4 regions of the Streptomyces sp. YPW6 genome follow, and region 2 is predicted to be linked to each of the others. Evidence: riboswitches for the same ligand, from Rfam matches in the RefSeq annotation. Region 2 holds a riboswitch; each other region holds the start of a gene.

Region 1 (7,610 bases), 1.1 Mb from region 2:
GGACGGAGCCGTCCTCGAAGCTGCGCCGCTGGGTGTACCCGGCGTCCCGGAACACCTTGATCATCTTGTTGTTGGCGGGGAGCACCTCGGCGGCGAAGCGCCGGATGCCGCGCTCGCGGGCGACCGCGGCGATGTGTTCCAGCAGCGCCGAGGCGACCCCGCGGCCCTGGTGGGCGTCCTGCACGAGGAAGGCGACCTCGGCCTCGTCGGCGGGGGCGGAGGCGGGGCGGCCCCGGTCGTCGATGCGGTCGTAGCGGACGGTCCCGATGAACTCGCCGCCGGTCGTGACGGCCAGTCCCACCCGGTCGACGTAGTCGTGATGGGTGAAGCGGTGCACGTCCCGGTCCGATAGGCGGGGATACGGGGCGAAGAAGCGGTAGTACTTCGACTCGTCGGACACCTGCTCGTAGAAGCTGACCAGTCGCTCGGCGTCGTCCGTGGTGATCGGCCTGATGCGTGCGGTGCCCCCGTCACGGAGCACCACGTCCGCTTCCCAGTGGTCGGGGTACGCGAGATGCGGACGCTGTTCCGGCGTGGGCTCCATGGCCAAAGCCTACGGCCGGACCGGAGGCCGGGCACAGCACCACGCACCGCATGAGAGACTGGTCTAGACAACCGTTGATATGTGAAGGGCAGAACCATGGCTGAGCGCCGCGTAAACGTCGGTTGGGCCGAGGGCCTGCACGCCCGCCCCGCTTCCATCTTCGTCCGTGCCGCCACGGCCTCCGGCGTCCCCGTGACGATCGCCAAGGCCGACGGCAACCCGGTGAACGCCGCCTCCATGCTGGCCGTGCTCGGCCTGGGCGCGCAGGGTGGCGAGGAGATCGTGCTCGCGTCCGACGCGGACGACGCCGAGGCCGCCCTGGACCGGCTGGCGAAGCTGGTCGCCGAGGGCCTGGAAGAGCTCCCGGAGACCGTCTGACCCCTCCGCCTCCGGTCCGTCCGGATGCGACCCGCGCGAGAGCCGTGACCTCGTGAAGGGGTCACGGCTCTTTCGCTTTCGGGAAAGAGCCGTTTCTCGAAAATGCGGGCAGCACGAAAGCGCACTTCGGAATTACTCTTCTTTGTATACGGCGCTTCTGTTAATGCCGGACACCCGCCGTGTTTACGCCGTGTTGCGAACTCCTCACCGGAGGAACGGGAGCGGTGCGGCGCGCCGCGAGATCCGGGCGGCGGAGCCGGTGCTCGGCGGTGGAGCGTTCCGCGTGCTGGGCGGTGAGCGCCCTCGCGCGTTCGGCGTCGCCGCGCGCCACGGCGTCCACGATCGCACCGCGCTCGGCCCAGGACTCGACCGGCCTGACCGGCTGCTCGACCAGGTACATCCAGGCGATCTTGTGCCGGAGCTGGGTGAGCAGCGCGATGAGCCCGGGACTGCCTGAGGCCTGGGCGAGGGTCTCGTGGAACCAGCCGCCCAGCGAGCGCAGATCCTCCCCCTCACCCCGGCGGGCCCGCTCCTGGCCCAGCCTGACCAGACCGCGGAGCACCTTGAGGTGGGCCTCGGTGCGGCGGTGGGCGGCGCGGGCCGCCCCCAGCGGCTCCAGGAGCATCCGCACCTCCAGGAGGTCGGCGGCCTCCTGCGCGGTGGGCTCGGCGACACAGGCGCCGGCATGTCTGCGGGTGACCACGAAACCCTCGGACTCCAGTGTGCGCAGCGCCTCGCGGACCGGGACCCGGGAGACCCCGTAGCGGCGGGCCAGCAGCTCCTCGGTGAGGCGGCTGCCGCGCTCGTAGACACCGGAGACGATGTCGTCACGGATTGCCGTGCATACCGAATGCGCGGGAATGCGCATATCCGAACCTCCGCCTTGATCCCCGCGAAACGCGGCCGCCCGACGTCTGTTCCGTGACTCTATGACAATCCGCTGGAATTTCCGATGGCAGGCCGGAATCGAGGGATATCTTCACGCGGGAATGCCCGAAGGCCCCGGGCGGGTGCCGGGGCCTTCGGACGGTGGGTGGCGCGGGGTGGGTCAGACGTTCAGACCGTGGGAGCGCAGGTAGGCGACGGGGTCCATGTCGGAGCCGTAGTCGGGGGTGGTGCGGGCCTCGAAGTGCAGGTGCGGGCCGGTGGAGTTGCCCGTGGAGCCGGAGAGGCCGATCTGCTGGCCGGAGGAGACGCTCTGGCCGACGGAGACGCCGATGGAGGAGAGGTGGCCGTACTGGGTGTAGGTGCCGTCCGCCATCCGGAGCACGATGTTGTTGCCGTACGCACCGCCCCAGCCGGCCTCGACGACGGTACCGGCGCCGACGGCGACGACGGAACTGCCGGACGCGGCCTGGAAGTCCACGCCGGAGTGGCTGCCGGAGGACCAGAGGGAGCCGCCCGCGTTGTAGCCGGTGGTGACGTGGGAGCCGGCGACCGGGAGGTGGAAGGCGTTCAGCCGGGCGCGCTCGGCGGCGCGGGCGGCACGGGCCTTCTCCTCGCGGATCTCCTTGGCGCGGGCTTCGGCCTTGCGCTCGGCCTCGGCCTTCGCCTTGGCCTTGGCGGCCTTCTCGCGGGCCTCGGCGGCGGCCTTGGCCTTGGCCTTGGCGGCCGCGTCGGCCTGCCGCTGCTGGGCGTCGGCCTGTGCGTCGATCTGCTCGGCGAGGGCGGCGTCGAGGGACAGAGCCTGGGTGAGGCCGGTGTCGGCGACCTTGGTGGCCTCGGTGTCCGCGGCGAGGGCCGGGGAGGACAGCGAGCCGAGGACTCCGGTGGTGGCCAGGGCCGCGATGCCTGCGGCCCGGACGCTCCGGCGCGTGAGGCGGCTCGGGGCACGGTGCTTCCCGGTGGCACGGGTGAACGCCATGGAGGGGCTGGTTCCTTTCCTTCCTTCTCGCCTACCGGGTTAGCTGACGGGTTCGGAGCAGGAAGGTCTCCTACGGATGCCCGCGCCGGTTGCGCGGTACGGGCCCCCGATTCACCCCAGGGACTGCGTGGGTCCCCGGCTCCCCAGGCTCGCGCCTGACGGGGACTCGGCGATGACTGCCCGGCGCCGCGGCTGCGGCATACGGGTGACGGACAGCCGGGCCGACGCTAGGCGGGGCGACTTCCCATCACCAAACGGACAAGGGGATTTGTCGCACATCCCACAGGGCAGACAGGCAACCAAGCCAACAAAGAGGACCAAAAGGGACCAAGCGCACCAAAGCTCAGGACCCCGACGAAAACTCTTTCGTCGGGGTCCTGTTCACGGCAGGGGTCGCACAGGTTCACGGCAGGCTTCGCGCGGGTTCACCACCGGGGCCGGGCGGGCTCATCGCCGGGCTCGTCCGGGTCGCCCCCGGACGGCCGTGCGGGGCGGGGAGTCAGCCGGTGACGACGGTCACCTCTCCGATCCCGAGGGCCTTCACCGGCTCGGCGATCTGCGCGGCGTCCCCCACGAGGACCGTGACCAGGCGGTCCACCGGGAAGGCGTTGACCACGGCGGCGGTCGCCTCCACGGTGCCCGTCTCGGCGAGCCGGGCGTAGAGGTGGGCCTGGTAGTCGTCGGGGAGGTGCTGCTCGACCTGATCGGCCAGGGTGCTCGCGACGGAGGCGGCGGTCTCGAACTTCAGCGGGGCGACACCCACCAGGTTCTGCACGGCCGTCTCCCGCTCGGCGTCGGTCAGCCCCTCGGCGGCCAGCGTCCGCAGGACCTTCCAGAGGTCCTCCAGGGCCGGTCCGGTGGACTCCGTGTCCACCGAGCCGCTGATCGCGAGCATCGCCGCGCCGCCCGAGTCCGGGCCGGAGGAGCGCAGCACCTGGCTGAAGGCGCGCACACCGTAGGTGTAGCCCTTCTCCTCGCGCAGCACCCGGTCCAGCCGGGAGGTGAGGGTGCCGCCCAGGCAGTACGTGCCGAGCACCTGAGCGGGCCACACGCGCTCGTGCCGGTCGGCGCCGATGCGACCGATCAGCAGCTGTGTCTGGACCGCGCCGGGGCGGTCCACGACGACGACGCGGCCGGTGTCGTCCGCGGTGATCGGCGGCACCGGCCGGGCCTGGGCGGTGTTGCCGGACCAGTCGCCGAGGGTCTCCGCCAGCAGGGCGTCGAGGTCGATGCCGGTCAGGTCGCCGACGATCACGGCGGTGGCGGTGGACGGGCGGATGTGGGCCTCGAAGAAGGCGCGCACGGCGGCCGCGTCGATCCGCCGGACCGTCTCCTCGGTGCCCAGGCGCGGGCGGGACATCCGGGCGGTGGCCGGGAACAGCTCCTTGGAGAGCTGCTTGGCGGCGCGCCGGGAAGGGTTGGCGTGCTCGTGCGGGATCTCGTCGAGGCGGTTGCCCACCAGGCGCTCGATCTCGCTCTCCGCGAAGGCGGGAGCCCGCAGCGCCTCGGCGACCAGGCCGAGCGCCTTGGCCAGCCGGGAGGCCGGGACCTCCAGGGAGACCCGGAGGCCGGGGTGGTCGGCGTGCGCGTCGAGCGTGGCTCCGCAGCGCTCCAGCTCGGCGGCGAACTCCTCGGCGCTGTGCTTGTCGGTGCCCTCGGAGAGTGCCCGCGACATGATCGTGGCCACGCCGTCCAGGCCCTCGGGCTCGGCCTCCAGCGGCGCGTCGAGGAAGATCTCCACGGCGACGACCTGCTGGCCGGGGCGGTGGCAGCGCAGCACGGTCAGCCCGTTGGGCAGAGTGCCCCGCTCGGGCGCCGGGAAGGCCCAGGGGCGGGCCGTGCCGGGGGTGGGCTGCGGGTGGAACTCCATGGCTACTCCAGTCACGGCGGCGTCGCTCACTTGGCCGCCCCCTCGTGCGCGTCGGTGCCTTCTTCGCCCTCGGCGGCCTCGTCGGCCGGCTCGATGGGCTCGTAGACCAGCACGGCCCGGTTGTCGGGACGCAGGGCCGCGGCGGCCGCCGCGCGCACCTCCTCCGCGGTGACGTCCAGGACGCGGCCCACGGCGGTCAGGGCCAGCTGCGGGTCGCCGAACAGGACGGCGTAGCGGCACAGTTCGTCGGCGCGCCCGGCGACGGTGCCGAGCCGGTCGAGCCATTCGCGCTCCAACTGCGCCTGGGCCCGCTCCATTTCCCCGGGCGTGGGACCTTCGGCGGCGAACCGGGCCAGCTCCTCGTCGACGGCGGCCTCGATCGTCTCCACCTCGACGCCGCCGGAGGTCTTGACGTCCAGCCAGCCCAGCGAGGGAGCCCCGGCGAGCCGCAGCAGGCCGAAGCCCGCCGCCACGGCCGTACGGTCGCGCCGGACCAGGCGGTTGTGCAGCCGGGAGGACTCGCCGCCGCCCAGCACGGTCAGCGCCAGGTCCGCGGCGTCGCAGGCGCGGGTGCCGTCGTGCGGGAGCCGGTAGGCGGCCATCAGGGCGCGCGCCGGAACCTCCTCGTGGACCACTTCGCGCAGCTGCTCACCGATGATCTCGGGCAGTGTCCCGTCGCGCGGCGGCTGCTTGCCGTCGTGGGAGGGGATCGAACCGAAGTACCTCTCGATCCAGGCGAGGGTCTGCTCGGGATCGATGTCGCCGACCACGGAGAGCACCGCGTTGTTGGGCGCGTAGTACGTACGGAAGAACGCGCGGGCGTCCTCCAGCGTGGCCGCGTCCAGGTCGGCCATGGAGCCGATCGGGGTGTGGTGGTAGGGGTGGCCCTCGGGGTAGGAGAGGGCGGTCAGCTTCTCGAACGCGGTGCCGTAGGGCACGTTGTCGTAACGCTGGCGGCGCTCGTTCTTGACGACGTCGCGCTGGTTCTCCATGGATTCCTCGTCGAGCGCGGCGAGGAGGGAGCCCATCCGGTCGGCTTCGAGCCACAGGGCGAGCTCCACCTGGTGGGTGGGCATGGTCTCGAAGTAGTTGGTCCGCTCGAAGCTGGTCGTGCCGTTGAGCGAGCCGCCGGCCCCCTGGACGAGCTCGAAGTGGCCGTTCCCCTGGACCTGGCCCGAGCCCTGGAACATCAGGTGCTCGAAGAGGTGAGCCAGGCCGGTGCGTCCCTTGACCTCGTGGCGCGAGCCGACGTCGTACCAGAGGCAGACCGCGGCGACCGGGGTCAGATGGTCCTCGGAGAGCACCACACGCAGGCCGTTGGCCAGGCGGTGCTCGGTCGCTGTCAAGCCGCCGGAACCGGCCTGTGCGGTGGCCGTGTGACCCATGGGCATGTACGTCCCTTCGATCGCGATACTGGACTTCCTGCCAGACCTGCCACTCTAAGCAAGCGCACCGGCACCTGGCGAAGTTCCCGTTCGGTGGAAGTTTCCGTCGATGGTGTCGCACGTGCCGGCGCGGGCGCGCCGACCGCGCGGCTTCGGACGGGGCCTCGGACCGGCTTCGGACCGGGCTTCGGACGGGTCGAGGTCGGCGTTGTCAGTGGGGCGGTCCACAATGGACCGCGTCAGCAGCTCGTGTTGTCCCGAACAAGCTCAGGTCGCCCGAACAGAATCCGTGAAGGAGTCGCAGCCGCGATGGCCCGCCGTAGCACGAAGACCCCGCCGCCGGACGACTTCGAGGAGAAGATCCTCGACATCGACGTCGTCGACGAAATGCAGGGCTCCTTCCTCGAGTACGCGTACTCGGTGATCTACTCCAGGGCCCTGCCCGACGCCCGCGACGGCATGAAGCCGGTGCACCGCCGGATCGTGTCCCAGATGAACGAGATGGGACTGCGCCCGGACCGCGGCTACGTGAAGTGCGCCCGCGTCGTCGGCGAGGTCATGGGCAAGCTGCACCCGCACGGTGACGCCTCGATCTACGACGCCCTGGTCCGTATGGCGCAGCCGTTCTCGATGCGTCTTCCCCTGGTCGACGGCCACGGCAACTTCGGCTCCCTCGGCAATGACGACCCGCCGGCCGCCATGCGGTACACCGAGTGCCGGATGGCCGACGCCACGTCGTTGATGACCGAGGCGATCGACGAGGACACCGTCGACTTCCAGTCGAACTACGACGGCCAGGAGCGCGAGCCGGTCGTCCTGCCGGCCGCCTACCCCAATCTGCTGGTCAACGGGGTCTCCGGGATCGCCGTGGGCATGGCCACCAACATGCCCCCGCACAACCTGGGCGAGGTCATCGCCGCCGCCCGGCATCTGATCAAGCACCCGGGCGCGGACGTCGAGACGCTGATGCGCTTCGTCCCGGGCCCCGACCTGCCCACCGGCGGCCGCATCGTCGGGCTGACCGGCATCAAGGACGCGTACACGGCGGGCCGCGGCTCGTTCAAGATCCGCGCCACCGTCTCCGTGGAGAACGTGACCGCCCGCCGCAAGGGCCTCGTCGTCACCGAACTGCCCTTCACCGTCGGCCCGGAGAAGGTGATCTCCAAGATCAAGGACCTGGTCTCGGCGAAGAAGCTCCAGGGCATCGCCGACGTCAAGGACCTCACCGACCGGGCGCACGGGCTGCGCCTCGTCATCGAGGTGAAGAACGGCTTCGTGCCGGAAGCGGTGCTGGAGCAGCTCTACAAGCTGACGCCGATGGAGGAGTCGTTCGGCATCAACAACGTGGCGCTGGTCGACGGCCAGCCGCTCACCCTGGGCCTCAAGGAACTGCTGGAGGTCTATCTCGACCACCGCTTCGAGGTCGTGCGCCGGCGCAGCGAGTTCCGCCGCACCAAGCGGCGCGACCGGCTGCATCTGGTCGAGGGCCTGATCGTCGCGCTCCTCGACATCGACGAGGTCATCCGGATCATCCGGGACAGCGACAACTCCGCGCAGGCGAAGGAGCGC
Region 2 (7,610 bases):
TGCATTCCGGGCAGGTCGCCGCCGACGACGAGCTCTGCGCGATTCTCGGCTTCGAGCCCGCCGCCTTCCCGGGCACCGTCGACGCGCTCGCCGAACGGCTGGTCCCCGAGGACGTGTACGGGCTGTGGGCGCTGGCCCGGCAGACGGTGGAGTCCGCCGAACCGGTCGTCCGCCGGATGCGGCTGCGCGGCCCGGACGGCCGGTCCCATCTGCTGGAGCTGTCCGGCCGCTGGACGCACCCGGACGGCGACGTCTCCGCCAGCCATCTGACCGGCTTCCTGGTCGACCTGGGTGCCGGGCCCGTCGTCCCGGAGGCCGCCGACCGGCTGCCCCGGGGAATCCTCTCCCTGGACCGGCTGGGCCGGATCACGTACGCCAACGGCCTCGCCGAGGAACTGCTGGGCCACCCCCGCACCGAGCTCGTGGGCCAACCGGTGTGGCAGGCCCTGCCGTGGTTCGGGCACGGGGCCTACGAGGACCACTACCGGGCGGCCCTGATCGCGGACGAGCCCGTCCACTTCCTCGCCCGGCGCCCGCCCGCACTCTGGCTGTCGGTGTCGCTGTACCCCGGCCACGACGGGCTGAGCGTCGTCCTCCAGGCGACCGATCAGCCCGCCTACGCCCCCGGCTCCGTCACCGCGCCGGGGCTGGGCATCGGCTCGACCGCCGACCGTTCCTCCGCGCTGTACCGACCGGTGGCCCTCGCCATCGCCCTGACCGAGGCGGTGACGGCACGTCAGGTCTCCTCGGTGGTCACGGACGAGCTGCTGCCCGCGTTCGGCGGCCGTCAGCTCGCGATCTACCTGCTGAACGAGCGCCATCTCCATCTCGCCTGGGAGACGGGGTTCCCCAAGGGCTTCCTCGACCGCTTCGACGGGGTCGGGCTCGACGTGAGCATTCCCGGGGTGGAGACCCTCACCACGGGCCGCCCGATCTTCTTCGAGTCCATGCAGCACCTGGCCGAGGCCTATCCGGGCATCCCGATCGACGCGGACGTCGGGGCGCGGGCGTTCCTCCCGCTGATCGCCTCGGGACGGCCCGTCGGTTCCTGCATCCTCGGCTTCGACCGGCCGCGCGGCTTCAGCCCGGAGGAGCGTACGGTCCTGACGGCCCTGGCCGGGCTGATCGCGCAGGCCCTGCAGCGCGCCCAGCGCTACGACAGCGAGTCGGCCCTCGCCCGCGGTCTCCAGGACGCCCTGCTGCCCCACCGGTTGCCCGAGGCGGACGGGGTGGACACGCTGGGGCGCTATCTCTCCGGCACCCAGGGCATGGACGTGGGCGGTGACTGGTACGACGTCATCGAGACCGGCCACGAACTCGCGCTGGTCATCGGGGACGTGCAGGGACACGGCGTCGCCGCGGCCGCGACCATGGGCCAACTGCGCAGTGCGGTGCGGGCCTTCGCGCTGAGCAAGCACGATCCCCAGGAGGTGGTGAGCGGCACGAACCGGCTGCTCATCGATCTGGACCCGGGGCAGTTCGCCAGTTGCTGCTACATCGCCCTCGACCCGGCGACCGGCGTGGCCCGTGCCGTACGGGCGGGGCATCCGCAGCCCGTGCTGCGGCGGCCCGACGGCCGGACGGAGGTGCTGGACCTGCCCGGCGGCATCGTGCTCGGGATCGACGGGGACGCGGTCTACCCGGTCACGGAGATACGGCTCGAACCGGGGGCGATGCTGGCCCTGTTCACGGACGGGCTGATCGAGCGCCCGGGGACGGACATCGACGAGGGCATCGAGCGGTTGCGCGCCACCGTCGAACGCATCGGCGCCGTCCCGCTGGCCGACACGGCCGACCAGGTCATCGGAGAGGCCAGGGCGGCCACCGACCGCCCCGACGACATCGCGCTCCTGCTCGCCGCCCGCTGGGCCGACGCCCCTCGCAGCCGACGGGCCCGGACGGCGCGGGAGCCGGGGCCCGATCTGTGGCGCACGTTCAGGAGACCGGACCCGGGGCGTACGACGGGCGCCCCGGATCCGGCCTCCTAGACGGTGGCCGGAAAGCGTCCTGCCGATCAGGCGCCGGAGGCGTCCAGCATGCCCTCGCGCTCGACGACCTTGATCCGCTCACGGCCCTGGGCCTCTCCCAGCGCCTGCTCGTGGGCGTCCAGCTTGTGCCAGCCCTCCCAGGTCGTGTAGCGGACGCCCCGGTCGTCCAGGAACGCCTCGACCGCCTCCGGCGCGGGCGTGGCCGGCTCGGGCAGTCGGCCGGCGGCGCGGTCCTCCAGGACGCAGGCGACCGTCTCGTTGGCGTCGCCCTTGGTGTGCCCGATCAGGCCGATCGGGCCGCGCTTGATCCAGCCGGTGACGTAGACCGAGGTCATGTGCTCGTCCCCGGCGATGACACGGCCCGCCTCGTGCGGGACGGTGCCGGAGGTGACGTCGAAGGGGAGCTTGGGCAGCTCCTCGGAGTAGTAGCCGACGGCACGGTAGACGCTCTGCATGTCCCAGTCGGTGAACCGGCCGGTGCCCCGGACGTTGCCGGTGCCGTCCAGCTCGGTGCGCTCGGTGCGCAGCGCGGTGACCTTGCCGTCCTCGCCGAGGATCTCGACCGGGGACTCGAAGAAGTGCAGGAACAGCTTGTGCGGGCGGTCGCCGACGTCGCGGATCGCCCAGTTCTCGAGGGTCTGCGCGACCATGTTGGCCTGCTTGTTCTCGCGGCGGGTCGCGATGGAGCCCTCGTCGTAGTCGATGTCCTCGGGGTTGACGATGACCTCGATGTTGGGGGAGTGGTCCAGCTCTCGCAGTTCCATCGGGCTGAACTTGGCCTGTGCCGGGCCACGCCGGCCGAACACGTGCACCTCCAGAGCCTTGTTCTGCCGGAGGCCCTGGTAGACGTTGTCCGGGATCTCGGTGGGCAGCAGTTCGTCGGCCGTCTTGGCCAGGACCCGGGCCACGTCCAGGGCCACGTTTCCGACGCCGAGCACGGCGACCTTCTCCGCGGTGAGCGGCCAGGTGCGCGGGACCTCGGGGTGCCCGTCGTACCAGGAGACGAACTCGGCCGCGCCGTAGGAGCCGTCCAGCTCGATGCCGGGGATGTCCAGCGCGCGGTCGGCCTCGGCGCCCGTCGAGAAGATCACCGCGTCGTAGAACGACCGCAGGTCGTCCAGGCCGATGTCGTGCGGGTAGCTGACGTTCCCGAAGAGCCGGATCTGGGGCTTGTCCAGCACCTGGTGCAGAGCCTTGACGATGCCCTTGATCCGAGGGTGGTCGGGTGCCACGCCGTAGCGGATGAGGCCGAAGGGCGCGGGCATGCGCTCGAAGAGGTCGATGGAGACCCCCGGGTCCTGGCAGACCTCGGATTTGAGCAGCGCGTCCGCAGCGTAGATACCGGCGGGGCCGGCTCCGACAATGGCGACGCGGACGGGGCGTGTCATGGCGTGGTGATCCTTCGGGGCGGGCGAACGCGGGCAGGTACAGCGTACGTCGGAGGTAAGGCTTGGCTTACTAGTCTCCACCCCACACCGTAAGCGATCGCCGCGCGAGCCCTTCGGTCACCCCCGGCCAGGGTGCCCGATTAACCCGATTCATTATCCCGCTATGACCGTTTTGACCTCTATACGTCTCCTGGTCCATAAAGGGCTTATCGGGGATTCTGAGACTTTTGCTCAGTCTCGATTTCGCCATCGGCGCGAGGGAGTGGTGAGCGTCACGTCCGCGGGGGCGGACGCCGAAGTGGACGCATCGGTTCCCTTCTGTGCGAAGAAAGTTGACGCCGCGACGGCGCGGCCCGATGCGGGAATTCCGCTATTCGATCATGCGGGGAAAAGGGAATCCGGAATGCGGGGCTTGTTCCGTCCGGTGTTTCTCGCCTACGGTCACCGTCAATCCGGATGGAACGCCGAATCCTGCCGCCGTCCGGGAATCCGAAACCCACTCACGTACGGCAGGAGCGGGGGACCCAGGTAAGTCGCCGATCCGTAACCGGAACGGCTTGGGGTGAAGTCGCACATCGATGCGGCCAGACATCTCCCGTCTGAACCCGACAGCTCACCTCGCAGGCGCCGGAGAGGAAATCCCCCATGCCCGCACAGGGTAAGCACCGCCGTTCCCCGTCCACCTCGCTCGGCCGCACCCTCGCCGCCGTGACCGCCGGAGGGGCCGTTCTCGCCCTTCCGGTGATCGGCGCCACCAGCGCGTTCGCTGCTCCCGCCGCTGCCGCCGCGCCGCAGGCCGTGGCTCCCGCCGCGGTGGCCGCACCGGTGAATTCCGTTGCGAAGGCCGCCCCCGCCAAGCATTCCGTGGTGGCGGGTGAGACCCTTTCCAAGATCGCCCGCGAGTATTCCGTCAGTGGCGGCTGGAAGAAGCTGTACGAAGGCAACCGGAAGATCGTCGGATCGAATCCCGACCTCATTCACCCGGGCATCAAGCTGGTCATCGCCGCCTCGTCGGACGACAAGGCGGCCAAGGCTTCCCCGTCCGCCGAGCGCGGTACTTCGACGGACCGCGCCGACCGTTCCGAGCGCATCAACGCCGCCCCCGTCGCGCAGGCCGCCGAGCAGAAGGCCGTCACGTACACGAACGACCTCGACGGCTGGATCCGGGAGTCGCTGGCGGTCATGGCCGAGCACGGCATCCCCGGCACCTACGAGGGCATCCACCGCAACATCATGCGCGAGTCCTCCGGCAACCCGGCCGCCATCAACAACTGGGACTCCAACGCGGCCAAGGGCACTCCGTCCAAGGGTCTGCTCCAGGTCATCGACCCGACCTTCCAGGCCTACCACGTGCCCGGCACCTCGACCGACAGCTACGACCCGGTCGCCAACATCACCGCCGCGTGCAACTACGCCGCGGACCGCTACGGCTCGATCGACAACGTCTTCGGCGCCTACTGATCGCGCGACCGAGCAGCACATGGAGCCCCGGACCGCACGGTCCGGGGCTCCTGTGTCGTACGGGGGGTGTCGCCGGGAAGTTACCCCCAAGTTTCCCGTGACTTACCACGCGAACGGCAGTAGAACCTGTTCCACTCTGTCGAGAGTGAGGAGGGTCACATGAGCGACGCTACCATGCAGGAAAGTGAGACCAAGGGGGTCTCGCGGCGAAGATTCATCACGGGAACAGGTTCTCTTCTGGGGGCCGCGGCCATCGTCGGGCACGCTCCTCGGGCATGGGCCGGAGTCCGTGCGGCGGCGGCGCCGATCGGATCCGGGGCCCACGTGCCGGCCCTCGTCATCGGCACCGGATACGGCGGCTCCGTGGCAGCCCTCCGCCTAGCCGAGGCAGGCGTGGACGTCCATATGGTCGAGATGGGCATGGCCTGGGACACCCCCGGCGCGGACGGGAAGATCTTCGCCAACACCACCAGGCCGGACGACCGTTCCTTCTGGCTGCGGACCCGGACCAAGCAGCCGCTGAGCAACTTCCTCGGCTTCCCCCTCGACAAGAACGTCAACTGCCGCACCGGCATCCTCGACGCCGAGGAGTTCGGCGGCATCACGGTCTACCAGGGCCGGGGCGTCGGCGGCGGATCCCTGGTCAACGGCGGCATGGCCGTCACACCGCGCCGGGAGAACTTCGGCGCGATCCTCCCGACGGTGAACGCCGCGGAGATGTACGCCACCTACTACCCGCGAGCCAACAGCGGGCTCGGTGTCGGCACCATCGACCCCGCCTGGTTCGACAGCGCCGACTGCTACCAGTACGCCAGGGTCGGCCGGAAACACGCCCAGCGCTCCGGCTTCCCGTTCCTCTTCGTCCCCGCCGTCTACGACTGGGACTACATGAAGCAGGAGGCGGCCGGGACCGTCCCCAGGTCAGCCCTGGACGGGGAGATCCTCTACGGCAACAACCACGGCAAGAAGTCGCTCCAGAAGACCTACATCGAACGGATCAGAGCCACCGGCCGGGTCACCATCTCCCCGCTGCACAAGGTCACCACGGTCACCCCGGCCCCGGGCGGCGGCTACACCGTGCTCATCGACCAGCTGAACACCGGCGGACAGACCACCGTCACCAAGACCGTCACCGCGGACAAGGTGTTCTTCGCCGCGGGCAGCGTCGGCACCAGCAAACTGCTCGTCGGCCTCAAGGCCACCGGAGCGCTGCCCCTCCTCAACGACGAGATCGGCCGGGGCTGGGGCGACAACGGCAACGTCATGTGCGGCCGCGCCAACCACCTCTGGGACCCCACCGGGAAGGTCCAGTCGTCCATCCCCACCGGCGGCATCGACAACTGGGACGCCGGGGGAGCGTTCGCCGAGATCGCTCCGCTGCCCACCGGCATCGAGACCTGGGCGTCGTTCTACCTCTCCATCACCAAGAACCCCCACCGCGCCCGCTTCACCTGGAACGCGGCGGCGGCGAAGGCGGAACTGGACTGGCAGACGGCGTGGAAGCAGCCGTCCATCGACGCCGCGAAGACCATCTTCGACAAGATCAACCGCAAGGAGGGGACGATCTACCGCACGGACCTCTTCGGCACCTACAAGATCTGGGGCGACCACCTCACCTACCACCCGCTGGGCGGCGCGGTCCTGGACAAGGCCACCGACAACCACGGCCGGCTGCACGGCTACTCCGGTCTGTACGTCATCGACGGGGCGCTGATCCCCGGCAACACCAGCGTCAATCCGTTCGTCACCATCACCGCGCTCGCCGAGCGCAACATCGAACGGATCATCGCGACCGATCTGTAGGCGAGCCGTCGCCGTCGGGAGCCCGCGAAGAGCCCGGGGCCGGGAGTGCCAACCCGGCGGCCCCGGACTCCGTCAGTGACCGGGCAGAACGCACACCGCGTCGATGCCCAGCACATGGTTGAGCCGCCCGAACGCCAGCCACGAGCCGATGCTCATCGTCAGCTCCACGATCTCCCTCTGGCTGTAGTGCGCGGTCATCCGCTGCCAGAAGGCGTCGTCCAGGCCGTGATGGTCGAGCGTGTACCGCTCGGCGTACTCCGCCGCGAGCCGGGTCCGCTCGTCGAAGGCCCCGGTCGTACGCCACTCGGTCACCGCGGCCGCGAACTCCTCCTCGACCTTCGTCCCGTCCCGCTCGGTCCGCCAGTCCAGACAGAACAGGCACCCGTTGATCTGCGCCACCCGCAGCCGGGCCGCCTCGAACTCGCGCAGCCCCAGAGTCGTGTGCTCGTAGACGGACATCGAGAACGCGGCGGCGGCCGCGCCGATGCCGGGGACCATCTCCCCCCACACGTAACCGATGGGCTCCTGGCCCTCCGGAACATCGATGATCATGCCGGTCTCCTTCCCAGCCTGCCCACCGCAGGCCGCAGCGGGACATCGAGTGCGTCGTACAGCCCCGGCTCCGCGTCCACCAGCAAGTCGATCGCCGAGACGAGCCGTCCGACCGCGGTGGCGTTCCCGCCCGCCGACCGGTTCTCGCCCTCGTCGGAGGCCTCGACCGTCACCTCGATCCGGGGCCGCCCCTCGATCACCACGCGGTGTGCGCCCACCCCGTCGGGCGGGGACGGCCAGTCCGGCGCGCACGAGGCGTGGATCCGGGTGACGTGCTCGATGACGAGCCGGGGCTCGCCGGCCACGACGCCCTGGACCTCGAAGCGGACCGCGCCCTGGGTGCCCGCCGCGAACGCGCCCATCGTGCGCGTGGTCACCGCCGCCTCCAGCGCCCGGCGGTCCAGGGTCTCGCGGATCT
Region 3 (7,610 bases), 4.4 Mb from region 2:
TCGGTCTCGCCGGAGCGGTGCGACATCATGCACTTGAAGCCGTTGCGCTGGGCCAGCTCGACGGCGTCCAGGGTCTCGGTCAGCGAACCGATCTGGTTGACCTTGACGAGCAGGGCGTTGGCGGAGCCCTCCTCGATGCCGCGGGCCAGGCGCTCGGGGTTGGTGACGAAGAGGTCGTCGCCGACGATCTGCACCTTGGAGCCGATGCGGTCGGTGATGACCTTCCAGCCGGCCCAGTCGTCCTCGTACAGCGGGTCCTCGATGGAGACCAGCGGGTACGCGGAGACGAGCTCCTCGTAGTACTCGGTCATCTCGGCGGCCGAGCGGGACTTGCCCTCGAACTCGTAGGCGCCGTCCTTGTAGAACTCGGACGCGGCGACGTCGAGCGCGAGCGCGATGTCGCGGCCCGGGACGTAGCCGGCCTCCTTGATGGCCTCGACGATGAGGTCCAGGGCGGCGCGGTTGGACTCCAGGTTCGGGGCGAAGCCGCCCTCGTCGCCGAGTCCGGTGGACAGGCCCTTGGTCTTGAGGACCTTCTTCAGCGTGTGGTAGATCTCCGCGCCCCAGCGCAGGGCCTCGGAGAAGGACTCCGCGCCGATCGGCGCGATCATGAACTCCTGGATGTCCACGTTGGAGTCGGCGTGCGAGCCGCCGTTGAGGATGTTCATCATCGGAACGGGCAGCAGGTGCGCGTTCGGGCCGCCGAGGTAGCGGAAGAGCGGCAGGTCGGACGCCTCGGAGGCGGCGTGCGCGACGGCCAGCGAGACACCGAGGATGGCGTTCGCGCCGAGCGAGGCCTTGTTCTCGGTGGCGTCCAGGTCGAACATCGCCTGGTCGATGAGGCGCTGCTCGGTGGCGTCGTACCCGACGAGCTCCGGGCCGATCTGCTCGATGACGGCGAGGACGGCCTTCTCGACGCCCTTGCCCTGGTAGCGGTTGGGGTCACCGTCGCGAAGCTCGATGGCCTCGAACGCACCGGTGGAGGCGCCGGACGGAACGGCAGCACGGCCCGTGCTGCCGTCGTCGAGGCCGACCTCGACCTCGACCGTGGGGTTGCCCCGGGAGTCGAGGATTTCCCTGGCTACGACGACGTCGATGGACGGCACGAGGCATCTCCTTCTGGGATCTGACACTGGTTGTGCAGGGTCACTGTGGCCTTGCGACACGAGCCTATCCGGCCCGGCCGCGTCCGTCGGCCGCCCGCCCGCCTCCTGGGACGAAAAAGGACCCAAGAGCCTGCATAACGGGGCAGAACTCTAGAAATCTACTGGGCGGTAACAACAAGAGGTGAACGCACGCGGCCCTCCGGACGCCCACCGCTCACGAAGAACCCGGCCCGGCGCGCTGGGGGGAAGAGCGCGCCGGGCCGGGAAGCCGTGCGAGGGAGGATGCCGCCGGACACCCTCCCTCCGAGGAGGAGAGACGGCGATTACTTCAGGTGGAGCTGCTGACCCGGGAAGATCAGGTCTGCGTCCTCGACGATGTCGTCGTTGAGCTGGAAGAGCTTGCTCCAGCCGCCCTTGACGCCTTCCTTCTGAGCGATCTTGCTCAGGGTGTCGCCGGACTTGACCTTGTACTCGCCGTCGCCCTTCTTGACCTTGTCGCCGGTCGGGGTGGTGACGGTCTTCTTGCTCTCGGCCTTGGGGGCCTCGCGCTGCTCGCTGCGCGTCGTGGGCTGCTCGGCCTGACGCTGCGGCTGCGCCTGCTCGGGCTTGCTGGCGGACTGGCCGGAGCCGCCGGGGTTCACGCCCGGGTCCACACCGTCGTTGGTGAGGCCGCCGGCGCCGGCGCAGGCCCAGGCGCCCGGACCCTGCATGTCGAGAAGCTTCTCGGCGGTGGCGATCTGCTGGTCCTTGGAGGCCAGGTCGGCGCGCGCGGCGTACTGCGTACCGCCGGCGGCGGCCCAGCTGGACTGCGAGAACTGCAGCCCGCCGTAGTAGCCGTTGCCCGTGTTGATGGACCAGTTGCCACCGGACTCGCACTGGGCGACGGCGTCCCAGGTCTCGACGGAGGCGGCGGAGGCGTTGGTCGCACCCATCAGCGGGACGGCGACGGCGGCACCGGCGACACCGGCGAGGGTCGCGAGACGGGTGGCCTTGGACGGGCGGCGGTGCTTGCCCTTGCTGTTCAGCAGCATGGAACGAATCTCCTCACCGACGCCTACGAGGTGAGCTGTCGGGTTCGGGCTGATGAGTTGCCCGGCCGTGCGTCCTTGCGCACGGCTCCACCCCAAGCCGGTCCCGTACGCCCCCCGGAAGGGGATCGTGCGGACCCGGCGGCCTACCTGGGTCCCCCGCTCCTGCCTACGGCGCTTACGCGTCTGTTCCCTCCGACCGACGGCAGGATTCGGCGTGACGGTCGACGGGGCCCGCGGTGCGAGCGGCTTAGACCGTAAACACAGGCAAGCCCGACATTCAAAGACGGACATAGGGGGCAATCGACTCGAACTCGCGGCAACCGATGGGGCGTTTCCGCAGGTCGGGGGCGATGTGCGCGAAGGGACCGGAAGGGGCGCGTGAGTTGAAGCAAAGAGACCCATGTCTCACTTACGCAAAGTGGACATAGGTCTCTTAACTGCCTCTGTTTTCGGGGTGTTTTCCCGAATTGACTCAGTTGGCGGCAGGCGCCTCGGCGGACGCGTCGGCATCCTGCGGCGCGGCCTGACCGGCCCCCTGCCCCTGCCCCTGCCCCTGCCCCTGGCTCCGCTCCAGCCCCAGATCCAGGTTCTGGCCGGGCAGGATCAGGTCCGGGTCGGAGCCCAGGAGGTCCTTGTTGGTCTCGTACAGACCGGTCCAGCCGCCGGGGACTTCCTGGGCGTCGGCGATCGCCCAGAGGTTGTCGCCGGGCTGCACTGTGTACGCACCGGCGACCGCCGCACCGCCGTCCCGGGCGTCACCGTCACCCCGCGAGGCGTGCCGGCCGGATCCGCGCGGCCCCTCCTCCTGCCCGGCACCGGCCTCCTCGGGCGCGGGGGCGCCGCGATGCTTGCCGCCCTTGCCCAGGGAGGCGTCGGGGGCGGCGGAGGGGTCGGCGGCGTCGGGGGCCTCGGAGGAGGGCGGGGCGGAGGGCGTCACCGCGGGGTCGGGGGCTTCGGCGCCCCGCTCCGCGCCGGCACTGTCCCCCTTGCCCGCCGGGCCGCCCTTCTCGGCCTTCCCGCTCCCGTCACCCTTGCCGCCCTTGCCGGACTCGCCGGCTTCACCGGACGTGCCGGATTCATCCGCTTCACCGGACGCGTCCGCGTCGTCGGTCGGGGTGGCCGTCGGGTCGGGGGCCGGCGCGGTGCCCGGGTCGACGCCCGGCAGGCTGCCGTCCACCGCGAGCCCCGAGATCACCGCACAGCTCGGCCATGCCTTGGGGCCCTGGTCCGCCAGGACCTTCTCGGCGACGGAGATCTGCTGCGACCGGCTGGCGAGGTCGGCGCGGGGTGCGAACTCCGTTCCGCCGTACGCCGACCAGGTCTCCTGCGAGAACTGGAGCCCGCCGTAGTAGCCGTTGCCGAGGTCGGCGCTCCACATGCCGCCGCTCTCGCACTCCGCGACCCGGTCCCAGGTGGTGGCCTCGGCGGCGGTGGCGCCGCTCGCCCCGAGCAGCGGGATGGCGATGGCCGATCCCGTCACGCCTGCGGCGACGACGATGGCGGGTGCCTGGCGAGGGCGGCGGTGTCTGCCGTTCGCGGAGCCCATGGGTATGCCTTCCGTGCGACTGACAAGCGAGTGACCTGAGCTCCGCGCAGCGGGATTACGTGCCTGCGTCGGTGCACCAGTGACGCGTGAGCACCATGCGGCCGACGCGTCGAACCGTGAACCTAGCGGGACTCGAACGTGTGTCACAAGTCGATGCAGCGCAGATCACGTAAAAGTCACAGAGTTGACAGCGTGTCACTTTCCTCGGAACGGTTTCCCGGCTCGAACGCGACCGGAAGCGTGCGCAGTCCGCGCATGATGAGCCCGCCGCGCCACCGCAAATCGGCAGGTTCTTCAGCAAGTCGCAGGTCAGGCAGGCGTCTCAGGAGCGTGGCCAGCGCGGTCCGCCCTTCGAGGCGGGCCAGCGGGGCCCCCAGGCAGTAGTGGATGCCGTGCCCGTAACCGAGGTGCTGATTGTCACTCCGTGCAAGGTCCAGTGTGTCCGGATCCGTGAAGCGCTCCGGGTCGCGGTCGGCCGCCGCGAGCACCACGAGTACGGGGTCCCCGGCGGCGATCTCCTGGCCGCCCAGGGTCAGCGGCTCGGTGGCGTACCGCCAGGTCGCCATCTCTACCGGCCCGTCGAACCGGAGCAGTTCCTCCAGCCCGGTCGCCAGCAGGTCGCTCTCCTCCAGGTCCGGGGACGCCGCGAGGGACGCCTCCAGCCGGGCCCGCTGCTCGGGGTGGCGCAGGAGCGCGTAGGTGCCGTTGCCGATCAGGTTGACGGTCGTCTCGAAGCCGGCGAAGAGGAGGATGAACGCCATCGCGGCCGCCTCGTTCTCCGTGAGGTGCTCGCCGTGGTCGCTGGCCCGGATCAGTCCGGAGATCAGGTCGTCGCCGGGGTTCTCCCTTTTGCGGTGGATGAGTTCGGCGAGATAGCCGCGCATCTTCTTCACCGACCGGGCGACCCCGCCGCGCGGCCCGCCCCCGTGCCGGATCATCATGCCCGCCCAGTCCCGGAAGTCGTCCTGGTCCTCGCGGGGAACGCCGAGCAGGTCGCAGATGGCGTAGATGGGGAGCGGGAAGGCGAGGTCGTGGATGAGATCGGCCTTCCCCTCCTCGATGAACCCGTCGATGAGCCGGTCCGTCAGCTCCTGCACGCGGGGCGCGAACTCCGCGACCCGGCGCGGGGTGAACGCCTTGGACACGAGCCGGCGCAGCCGGGTGTGGTCCGGGGGGTCGATGTTGAGCAGATGCGTCATCAGCTCCGCCTTGCGCTCCCCCGGAATCCCCGTCTTCCCCTTGGCGTGCGGCGACTCGGCGTGGTGGGCGGGGTTCTTGGAGAGCCGCGCGTCGGCGAGCGCCTGCCTGGCATCCCCGTACCGGGTCACGAGCCAGGCCTCGACCCCGCTGGGCAGCGCGGTGCGGTGCACGGGGCGGTGCTCGCGGAGCCAGGCGTAGGCGGGGTAGGGGTCGGAGGCGAACTCCCAGGTGAAGAGTTCGGGGGCGCTGTCGGGGATGGTGGCGCTGTGGGGGCAGGCGGAGCGCTCGGGGGCGCGGGTGTCGGGGCTGTCGTTCACGCCTCCTCCGCCGCCAGGATCGCGTCCCGGTACGCCCGGGCCGCCGCGCGCAGGGCGGCTTCCGGGTCGGTGCCGTTCGCCTCGGCGGCGACGGCGAGGGCGAGGAGGTCGTAGCCGATGGCGTTGCCGGAGGACGGGTCGCCGGTGGGAAGGGGGACGTCGAGGCCGGCCGTGCGGGCGCGGCTGCCGAGCTTCGCGGCGAGGGCCAGGCCCGGCTGGCCGAGCGGGACGCCTTCGGTGACCGAGGTGCGCTGCTTCTCGATCGCCTTGGTGCGCAGCCAGTGCGCGTGGACGTCCTCGGGGGTCTCGGCGGTCTCGTCGCCGAAGACGTGCGGGTGGCGGTGGATCAGCTTCTCGACGAGGCCGCCCGCCACGTCGTCGATGGCGAAGGGTTCGTCGGGGTCCTCCTCGGCGATGCGCGCGTGGAAGACGACCTGGAGGAGGACGTCGCCCAGTTCCTCGCGGAGTTCGTCCCGGTCGCCGTCCTCGATCGCCTCGACCAGTTCGTACGCCTCCTCGATGGCGTACTTGGCGAGGCCCCGGTGGGTCTTCTGCGAGGTCCAGGGGCAGACGCGGCGGATCTGGTCCATGACCTGGACCAGGTCGAGGAGGCGGGCGCCGGGGAGGTCGTACGAGCCGGGGAGCAGTTCCAGGTCCGGCATGGCCACCCGGCCCGAGCCGCCCAGGCGGGCCAGGCCGTCGGTGAGGGGGGCGTTGCCCTCTCCGCCGGTCAGGACGACCACCGTCCGGCCGCCCGCGCAGTCCGCGACCAGTTCGTCCGCGGAGGGGGCGGCGTGTTCGACGCGTACGCCCGCCTCGCGGAGGTAGGGCAGCTGCGGCTGGTCCGGGTCCGCGGTGAGGACGCGGTCGGCGGCGCGCAGGGTCTGCCAGGCCGGCCAGGACAGCAGACCGGGCGCGACCCGGTGGCTGGCGGTGAGCAGGACGATGCGGCCGGGGTCGGCGGGGGTCTCGACGGGAGTGTCGGGGGCTTCGGCGTTCACCCTGCGAACCTACCTCCGGCGGCGGACCCGGCCGGGCGGCGGACCTGCCTCCGGGCGGAGGCCTGGCCGGGCGGGGCCTGGCCAGGCGGGGCCTGGCCGGGCGGAGGACCCGCCTCGGGGTGTGGCCCGCCTCTCGTGGCGGATCAGGTCCGGCGGCGGACCCGCCGTCGGCCTGCCTCCCCGGCACGGATCGCCTCCGCCGTCGGTCTGCCTCCGGCCGTCGGGCTGCCTCCGGGGCCTTCGGCCCGCCCGCTCAGGCGCCCGTCGGCTGTTCCGGCGTGAACTCGGTGCGCTGGGTGATCCAGGGCGCGCTGTAGTTGCCGAGCTGCATCTTCTGGTCGTCCCAGGTGCCGAAGCGCGGGTTGACGTCGATGTCGAGGGCCTTGGACGCCTTCGTGAGGGCCTCTCCGACGACCTGCTGGCCGGCGGGCGTGCCCAGATCCGCGCCGAGCGCCCGGGCCAGCTTCGGGAGCTGGACCTCCTGGCGCATGTCGCCGTCGATCTGGTCCGGGGCCACCCAGCGCTGCTGGAGCATCATCGCCTCGAACTGCTCCTCGCCGCCCTGCTGGGCGAGGCCGGCCTGACGCATCTCCTGGATCTCCTTGCGGGAGACGGTGACCCCCGCGTCCTCGGCGGCGCGGTCGAGGATCCGGCCGAAGATCAGACCGTGCAGCTTGGCGCGGTTGAGCTGGCCCGACTTGTTGACCAGCTGGGCGGCCTGCGGGGAGCTCTCCTGGGCGGTGCGGACCTCCGCGGCCCGCTCCTGGACCGCCGACACCTCGATCCGCTCGCCGCCCACGACGGCCGCGGCACCGGGGTGGGCCTGGTTGCCGCAGGCCGACAGGAGCGGTGCGGCGACGAGCGTTGCGGCGAGGACGGAGAGCGCGGTGCGACGACGGCGGTGCAAAGGAGCCTCCCGGGGAGAGTTTGTGCATCGGTGCACAAAGCCTTGCGGTGATCGATGTTAGGCAGTGGATGTGGGCTGTGCCACTGATTCGACCAACGATTCGGGAGGAGTTGGGGATGTGGTCGGCGACGAGCGGCCCTCCGGCGTCCTGTCAGCCTCCGCGGACGTCCCGCTGGTGGCTGAGCCGGCGGCGCAGGTCCATGGGCAGCGGGTGGTGCGGCCCGTAGGTGCGCTCGGCGTCGTACAGCAGCGCCTGGAGCTGGGCCCGGCCCGCGGTGTGGTCGCCGACCGCCAGGAGCAGCTGCCCGATGCGGTGCCGGATGTCGAGGGCGCGGCCGGGATCGGAGGTGACCGACCCGTAGGCGTTCTCGTAGTACGGGAGGACCGCGCGGTACTCGACCAGCGCCGCCCCGGCCTCGCCGAGCTGTTCCAGGCACTGGGCCGCGTCGTGACGGAACTGGAGGGCCTGGGCGTCGGCCGGGCCCGCCTCAGCGGTGCGGTC
Region 4 (7,610 bases), 2.4 Mb from region 2:
GGCGCGTACGCCACCACCGCCTTCGCCACCGGCGGCTACGAGACGGGCGCCTACGAGACCGGCGCGTACGGCACGGTCGGGTACGACTCCGGTGCCTACGACGCGACCGCCTGGAACTCCGGCGCCACGCCCGGGGACACCGCGTACGAACCCGAACAGACGTCGTATCCGCTGTACGAACAGCAGCAGGACCACGCGACGGAGCCCGAGGGAGCGGCCGAGGCGGACCGGACGGCCGGTGAACCGGCGGCCGACGTGTCCGCCACCGCCCGGTTCGACGTCCTCGCCCACGACGTCGCACCGGACACCGCACCGGACGTCACCCCGGCTGCGGCGGAGCAGGACGCCGACGACGACTTCCCCGCCCCGCACTCCGTGAACCGCACCGCGGCCCGTCCCCCCGCCCCGCGCAGCCGGGCCCGCCGCCGCACCCCCGCCAAACGCTCCGCCCTGCTCACCGTCGCGGTGCCCTCCGCCTGCGTGATGAGCGTCGCGGGCATTGCGGCCGCCTCGGTCGGGATGCCCGGCGGCGAGGAGAAGCCGGAGGAGACGACCACCTCGCTGGCGGTCGCCGACCCCAGCACGGTCAAGCCGGTCGCCGCGAACAACCGGCTGGACAGCCAGCTGGCGCAGCTCTCCGAGGGCAGCGACGACTTCCGCGAGCGCGCGAGCCGCACCCAGGAGCGCATCGACCTGCGGGAGCGGCAGGCGGCGGAGAAGAAGAAGCGCGAGGAGGAGGCCGCACGTCGCGAGGCGCTGCGCCCCAAGTTCTTCCTGCCGGTCAAGCAGCACGGGCTCTCCGCCTACTACGGCCAGGCGGGCGTCAACTGGATGTCCGTGCACTCGGGCATCGACTTCCCCGTCTCGTACGGCACTCCGGTGATGGCCGCGACCGACGGCACCGTACGCACCCAGCTGAACAGCGCCTACGGGGTCATGGCGATCGTCACCGCCGCCGACGGCACCGAGACCTGGTACTGCCACCTCAGCAGCACCAAGATCCGCTCGGGCCCGGTGAAGGCCGGCGACGTCATCGCGTACTCCGGGAACTCCGGGAACTCCACCGGCCCGCACCTGCACTTCGAGGTCCGGCCCGGCGGCGGCGCGGCGATCGACCCGCTGGTGTGGCTGCGCAGCAAGGGCCTCAACCCGGCCTGACGGCACGCACGGGAGCGGGGGAGGGCTTCGACGGCCCTCCCCCGCTCCCGTGCCTTCCGGCCTACAGCTTCTCGACCGGCGCGTACCGCAGGAGCAGCTTCTTCGGGCGGTCGTCGCCGAAGTCGACCGTCGCCTTGGCCTGGTCGCCGTGGCCCTCGACGGCCGTCACCGTGCCCAGGCCGAACTGGTCGTGCGTCACCCGGTCCCCGACGGCCAGGGCGACCGTCGGCTTGTCCGAGGAGCGCCGGGTCGCGAAGCCCGAGGGGCCGGAGCGGGAGCGGGAGGAGGACAGCGAGGACGTGATGCCGGAGGTGGGACCGGCGGGGGCGGCCATCGGGCCCTTGCGCTTCCACTCCAGGTGCGCCTCCGGGATCTCCTCCAGGAACCGCGACGGCGGGTTGTACGAGGGCTGGCCCCAGGCGCTGCGCATCGCGGCCCGGGTCAGATAGAGCCGCTCGCGGGCGCGGGTGATGCCGACGTAGGCGAGGCGGCGCTCCTCCTCCAGCTCCTTGGTCTGGCCGAGGGCCCGCATGTGCGGGAAGACGCCGTCCTCCAGGCCGGTGAGGAAGACGACGGGGAACTCCAGGCCCTTCGCGGTGTGCAGGGTCATCAGCGTGATGACGCCGGAGCCGTCCTCGTCCTCGTCGGGGATCTGGTCGGAGTCCGCGACGAGCGCGACCTTCTCCAGGAACTCCGCGAGCGTGCCCGCGCCCTCCTCCTCGCCGCGCTCCTGCTCGAATTCGAGAGCGACGGCGGCGAGTTCCTGGAGGTTCTCGATGCGGGTCTCGTCCTGCGGGTCGGTGGAGGCCTGGAGCTCGGCGAGATAGCCCGTGCGCTCCAGGACGGCTTCCAGCACGACGGCCGGTCCGGCGCCGGACTCGACGATCGTGCGCAGCTCCTCCATCAGCGTGTTGAACCGCTTGACGGCGTTGGAGGAACGGGCCGCCATGCCGTACGCCTCGTCGACGCGGCGCAGCGCCTGCGGGAAGGAGATCTTCTCGCGCAGCGACAGGGCGTCGATCATGGCTTCGGCGCGGTCCCCGATGCCGCGCTTGGGGACGTTGAGGATGCGGCGGAGCGGGACGCTGTCCTCGGGGTTGGCGAGGACCCTCAGATAGGCCAGGACGTCCCGGACCTCCTTGCGCTCGTAGAAGCGCACGCCGCCGACGACCTTGTAGGGCAGGCCGACGCGGATGAAGACCTCTTCGAAGACACGGGACTGGGCGTTGGTCCGGTAGAAGACGGCGACGTCGCCCGCCTTGGCGTCGCCCGCGTCGGTGAGCCGGTCGATCTCGTCGGCGACGAACTGCGCCTCGTCGTGCTCGGTGTCGGCGACATAGCCGGTGATGCGGGCGCCGGTGCCGGCGTTGGTCCACAGGTTCTTCGGGCGGCGGCTCTCGTTGCGCTCGATGACGGCGTTGGCGGCGGAGAGGATCGTCTGCGTGGAGCGGTAGTTCTGCTCCAGCAGGATCGTGGTCGCGCTCGGGTAGTCCTCCTCGAACTGGAGGATGTTGCGGATGGTCGCGCCCCGGAAGGCGTAGATCGACTGGTCCGCGTCACCGACCACGCACAGCTCGGCGGGGGCGTCGTCCTCGCCGGCCGGGCCGACCAGCTCACGGACCAGCGTGTACTGGGCGTGGTTGGTGTCCTGGTACTCGTCGACGAGGACGTGGCGGAAGCGGCGGCGGTAGTGCTCGGCGACGTCCGGGAAGGCCTGGAGGAGGTGGACCGTCGTCATGATGATGTCGTCGAAGTCCAGGGCGTTGGCCTCGCGGAGGCGGGCCTGGTAGAGCGCGTACGCCTGGGCGAGGGTCTTCTCGAAACCATCCGCGGCCTGCCCGGCGAAGGTCTCCTCGTCGATGAGCTCGTTCTTGAGGTTGGAGACCTTGGCGGTGAAGGACTTGGGCGGATAGCGCTTGGGGTCCAGGTCCAGATCGCGGCAGACCAGGGCCATCAGGCGCTTGGAGTCGGCGGCGTCGTAGATCGAGAAGGACGAGGTGAAGCCGAGCTTCTTCGACTCGCGGCGCAGGATGCGGACGCACGCGCTGTGGAAGGTCATGACCCACATGGCGCCCGCGCGCGGACCCACGAGCTGCTCGACGCGCTCCTTCATCTCGCCCGCGGCCTTGTTGGTGAAGGTGATCGCGAGGATCTGCCCGGGGTGCGTGCCGCGCTCGGCCAGCAGGTGGGCGATGCGGTGGGTGAGCACCCGGGTCTTGCCGGAACCGGCCCCGGCGACGATGAGCAGCGGGGATCCGGCGTGCACGACGGCGGCGCGCTGCTCGGTGTTCAGTCCTTCGAGCAGCCCGGCGGAATCGATTGCCGGGCGCGGGTGGCCGTCCCGGTAGTACCCGTCGCGGGGCGGCGGGGGCGCGTCGTAGACACCCTCGAAGAGTCCCTCCGGCACCGCTTCGGGCGCGTGGTCCTCGGGGGGCGGCGGGGGGCCGTCCTCCGCGGGCTGGAGGCCGGTCAGGAAACTGTCGTCAAAGAGGCTGCTCATCGCCTCCCGAGTCTAGGCGGCCGGACCGACAACCTTCCGCCGAAGCCGGGAAGCGGTCGGCAGCGGCCGCCGGGACCCGGGGAACCGCCCGCCCGTCACCCGTACGCACGGAGAGCGGACGTCCACGGTCCGTGAAGGACGGCCCGGTCGGAGGGGGTGCCGGACCTCCGATCCGGACAGGTCACGAAAATGTATCGGGCATATCGCTCATCGTCCTTCCCAGCGGTGGGGCGCTTTGGCTAGCGTGCTCGGTCAGGTGATCCGTACCTCCCTGAGGCGAACCGCGCCTGACGGACACCTCTGCCGAATCCGCGCCGCCTCCCCGGCGGTCCGGAACCGGGGACCCACACGCAGCACCGGGGTGAATCGGCCCGCACTCCCGTATGCGGACCGTAGGACAGCCTTCCGTTCCGTCCGAACCCGACAGCTAACCCGGTAGGCGGTCCACGGAAGGAGATGCCGGTCTTGGCATCGCATCGCAAGCCGCGCACGAAGGTGCGCACCACCACCCCCGCCGTCGGACTGACGACGGCCGCGCTGGCCTCGGTGACGCTGCTCTCCACGCAGAGCGCCACGGCGGCGCCCGCGGAGCCGAAGCCCGCCATCGAGGACGTGCAGAAGAAGGTCGACGCCCTGTACCGGCAGGCGGGCACGGCCACCCAGGAGTACAACCGGGCCAAGGCCGCCTCCTCGTCGCAGCAGAAGAAGGTCGACGGGCTGCTCGCGGACGTGGCGAAGCGGACCGAGAAGATCAACGAGGCGCGCCGGGCGCTGGGCTCCTACGCGGCGGCCCAGTACCGCAGCGGCGGCATCGCTCCCACGGCGACGTTCTTCCTCGCGGACGACCCGCAGGGGTACTTCGACCAGAGCCGGCTGATGGACCGGGCGACGCAGCGGCAGCAGATGGCCCTGAGTGACTTCCGTACGCAGCAGGCCTCGGCGGCGAAGAAGCGCGCGGAGGCCGTGAAGAGTCTGGAGACCCTCACCGAGACGCAGGCCACGCTCGCCTCCAGCAAGAAGGACGTCCAGGCCAAGCTGACCGAGGCGCGCGAGCTGCTGTCCCGGCTGACCGCCGAGGAGAAGGCGCGGCTGGCGGAGCTGGAGCGGCGGAAGGAGGCCGAGGCGAAGGAGAAGGCGGCGAAGCTGGCCGCCCGCCAGGCCGCCGAGGCGAAGCAGAAGGCCGAGGCCGAGGAGCAGGCCCGCGAGGAGGCGGCGCGGGATTCCGGCGGCGGTCCGGGATCCGGATCGGGCACCGGTACGGGCACGGACACGGGGTCCGGGTCCGGTACGGACAGCGGTTACGCCGCCAAGGCGGAGAAGGTGCTGGCCTTCGCCCGCGCCCAGATCGGCAAGCCGTACGTGTGGGGGGCCTCGGGTCCCGCCAGCTACGACTGCTCGGGGCTGACGCAGGCGGCCTGGCGGGAGGCGGGCGTGACCCTGCCCCGGACCACCTGGGACCAGGTCGAGGTCGGCACGCGGGTCGCCACGTCCGACCTCCGGCCCGGGGACCTGGTGTTCTTCTACGACGACATCAGCCACGTCGGCATCTACAAGGGCGACGGGATGATGATCCACGCCCCGAAGCCCGGTGCGAACGTGCGCGAGGAGTCGATCTACTACATGCCGATCTACGGGAGCGTCCGCCCGGCGTGACCCGGTGTCCGGACCTGAGGCCGCCCCCCGGACGACCGGGACCGGCCTCAGGTCCAGACCGTGGCGATGAAGATGTTGGCGGTCGTCAGGGCGCCGACCGCGATGAACGGGCCCTTGCCCGTCTTCTCCTCGTCGCGCTTGACGTAGACCAGGGCGAGGATCACGACCAGCAGCGCCAGCTTGATACCGACCTTGACGTTGTTCACGGTCTGGTCGTCGGCCTGGTTGAGGCCGACCAGGACCATGCCGGTGACCAGCATGGTCAGCGCGCCGTGCAGCATCGCGGGGGTGAAGCGCGCGGCCCCGGACCCCATGGCCTTCATCTGCGTCAGGAAGCCGCCCAGCAGGGAGGCGATGCCGATGATGTGCAGGGCGACGAAGACATTGATGAGTACGTCCATGGCTCGGCAGCCTAGCCATGGCCAAAGTTTTACCCTTCAGTGAGGTAAGCCTTCCTCGCCCGCCCCCGGCCTCTCTCCCCCCTGATGGCTCGGCCTCCTTGACGGCTTCGGCCTCTTTGCTGCATTCGGCTTCCTTGCCGCCTACGGCTTCCTTGCCGCCTTCGACTTCCTTGATCGATTCGATCATCCGTGACCGGCGAAACGTCACATCAGGGCAATACCTGTCATGGCGACTCTTTTCCCCTCGCCAGGATTAGCGTCCATCCCGGACCCGCCGCCGTTTCCCGGCGGACAGCCGAGAGGAAGGATGCCGCCCCCGTGGCAGCGCACCGCAGGTCAGCTCATCGAAAACCCAAGCAGCGCCCGCTCTTCGGCCCTGCTGCCCGCACCGCCGCCACCCTGGCGCTCGCCGGGGCCGCCACCGCCGGATCGGTCACCGGTGCGGGGGCGGCCCCCGCCGAACCGGCCCCCACCGCGGACCAGGTGAAGGCGAAGGTCGACCGGCTCTACCACGACGCCGAGGTCGCCACCGAGAAGTACAACGGAGCGAAGGAGAAGGCGGATGCCGCCACCCGCGCCGTCGACGCCCTGACCGACGAGGCCGCCCGCCGCACCGACCGCCTCAACACCGCCCGGCACGCGCTCGGTTCACTGGCCACCGCGCAGTACCGCTCCGGCACCCTGGATCCGGCCCTGCAACTGGCGCTCTCCTCCGACCCCGACGCCTATCTGCAACGCGCCTCCTACCTCGACCGGGCGGGCGACCGGCAGAGCGGGCTGCTGCGGAACATCAAGCGGCAGGTCTCCCGGATCTCCCAGGTCAAGGCCCGCGCCGACGAGGAGACCGAACGCCTCGCCGCCCGGCGCACCGAACTGCGCGAGCACCGCGCCGCGATCCGCACCAAGCTGGCCGACGCCCGGAAGCTGCTGGCCACCCTGACCGCCGACGAACGGGCCGACGTCGAACGCGCCGCCGACGCCCGGCACGGCGGCGGCCCGGTCCACGCCGACCGCTCCACCGCCCGCAGCGGCCCCGCACCGGCCACCGGCTCCCGCGCCGGGCAGGCCATCGCCTTCGCCCGCGGCGCGATCGGCAAGCCGTACGTCTGGGGCGCGACCGGACCGAACGCCTTCGACTGCTCCGGCCTCACCCAGGCGGCCTGGAAGGCCGCGGGGGTCAGCCTGCCGCGCACCACCTACACCCAGATCAACGCCGGACAGCGCATCCCGCGCTCCCAACTGGCCCCCGGCGATCTGGTGTTCTTCTACTCCGGGATCAGCCATGTCGGCCTCTACATCGGCGGCGGCGAGATGATCCACGCCCCGCGTCCGGGAGCACCGGTGCGCATCGCGCCGATCGACCAGATGCCGTTCGCGGGCGCGACCCGGGTGGCGTAGCCCCGGGCCGCGGCGCCAGGCGCCATGCGCCGGCACCGGGCTCCCGCACCGGACGCCGGCACGAGGCCCCGGTACCGGGCCGGCACGGGCCCCTGGCCCCCGTCCCCGTCCCCTGGCCCCCGGTCTCAGACCAGCCGTCGCGCCGTCGCCCAGCGGGTCAGTTCGTGCCGGTTGGAGAGCTGGAGCTTGCGCAGCACCGCCGAGACGTGCGACTCGACCGTCTTCACCGAGATGAACAGCTGCTTGGCGATCTCCTTGTAGGCGTAGCCGCGGGCGATCAGCCGCAGGACCTCGCGCTCGCGCTGGGTGAGGCGGTCCAGGTCCTCGTCGACCGGCGGGGCGTCCGTGGAGGCGAAGGCGTCCAGGACGAACCCGGCCAGTCGGGGCGAGAAGACCGCGTCGCCCTCCTGGACCCGGAAGACGGAGTCGACGAGGTCGGTGCCGGTGATCGTCTTGGTGACGTAGCCGCGGGCGCCGCCCCGGATCACGCCGATGACGTC

The links. A riboswitch is a leader RNA that binds a small molecule or an ion and turns the genes downstream of it on or off. The one in region 2 is predicted to bind cyclic di-AMP.
Region 1: linked by a shared signal. The riboswitch ahead of KME66_RS06410 (M23 family metallopeptidase) and the one ahead of KME66_RS01390 (transglycosylase SLT domain-containing protein) in region 2 are both predicted to bind cyclic di-AMP.
Region 3: linked by a shared signal. The riboswitch ahead of KME66_RS21190 (transglycosylase family protein) and the one ahead of KME66_RS01390 (transglycosylase SLT domain-containing protein) in region 2 are both predicted to bind cyclic di-AMP.
Region 4: linked by a shared signal. The riboswitch ahead of KME66_RS11930 (C40 family peptidase) and the one ahead of KME66_RS01390 (transglycosylase SLT domain-containing protein) in region 2 are both predicted to bind cyclic di-AMP.

The regions. Positions count from the first base shown of each region.
Region 1 covers NZ_CP076457.1:1,463,927-1,471,536, forward strand. The annotation lists gene KME66_RS06395 (bifunctional GNAT family N-acetyltransferase/acetate--CoA ligase family protein) at 1-544, opposite strand, end outside; gene KME66_RS06400 (HPr family phosphocarrier protein) at 641-922, shown strand; gene KME66_RS06405 (GntR family transcriptional regulator) at 1,083-1,790, opposite strand; gene KME66_RS06410 (M23 family metallopeptidase) at 1,971-2,786, opposite strand; cyclic di-AMP (ydaO/yuaA leader) riboswitch at 2,801-2,968, opposite strand; gene KME66_RS06415 (pitrilysin family protein) at 3,286-4,656, opposite strand; gene KME66_RS06420 (pitrilysin family protein) at 4,683-6,047, opposite strand; gene KME66_RS06425 (DNA topoisomerase (ATP-hydrolyzing) subunit A) at 6,351-7,610, shown strand, end outside.
Region 2 covers NZ_CP076457.1:315,131-322,740, reverse strand. The annotation lists gene KME66_RS01400 (SpoIIE family protein phosphatase) at 1-1,988, shown strand, start outside; gene KME66_RS01395 (FAD-dependent oxidoreductase) at 2,015-3,376, opposite strand; cyclic di-AMP (ydaO/yuaA leader) riboswitch at 3,829-4,016, shown strand; gene KME66_RS01390 (transglycosylase SLT domain-containing protein) at 4,022-4,837, shown strand; gene KME66_RS01385 (GMC oxidoreductase) at 4,997-6,640, shown strand; gene KME66_RS01380 (carboxymuconolactone decarboxylase family protein) at 6,713-7,192, opposite strand; gene KME66_RS01375 (dihydrodipicolinate reductase) at 7,189-7,610, opposite strand, start outside.
Region 3 covers NZ_CP076457.1:4,764,237-4,771,846, reverse strand. The annotation lists gene eno (phosphopyruvate hydratase) at 1-1,106, opposite strand, end outside; gene KME66_RS21190 (transglycosylase family protein) at 1,430-2,137, opposite strand; cyclic di-AMP (ydaO/yuaA leader) riboswitch at 2,143-2,321, opposite strand; gene KME66_RS21185 (transglycosylase family protein) at 2,610-3,683, opposite strand; gene KME66_RS21180 (cytochrome P450) at 3,860-5,140, opposite strand; gene KME66_RS21175 (nucleoside triphosphate pyrophosphohydrolase) at 5,197-6,201, opposite strand; gene KME66_RS21170 (SurA N-terminal domain-containing protein) at 6,455-7,108, opposite strand; partial or broken gene KME66_RS21165 (protein kinase) at 7,260-7,610, opposite strand, start outside.
Region 4 covers NZ_CP076457.1:2,762,957-2,770,566, forward strand. The annotation lists gene KME66_RS11920 (M23 family metallopeptidase) at 1-1,158, shown strand, start outside; gene pcrA (DNA helicase PcrA) at 1,220-3,658, opposite strand; cyclic di-AMP (ydaO/yuaA leader) riboswitch at 3,961-4,116, shown strand; gene KME66_RS11930 (C40 family peptidase) at 4,115-5,311, shown strand; gene KME66_RS11935 (hypothetical protein) at 5,359-5,712, opposite strand; gene KME66_RS11940 (C40 family peptidase) at 6,031-7,110, shown strand; gene KME66_RS11945 (response regulator transcription factor) at 7,236-7,610, opposite strand, start outside.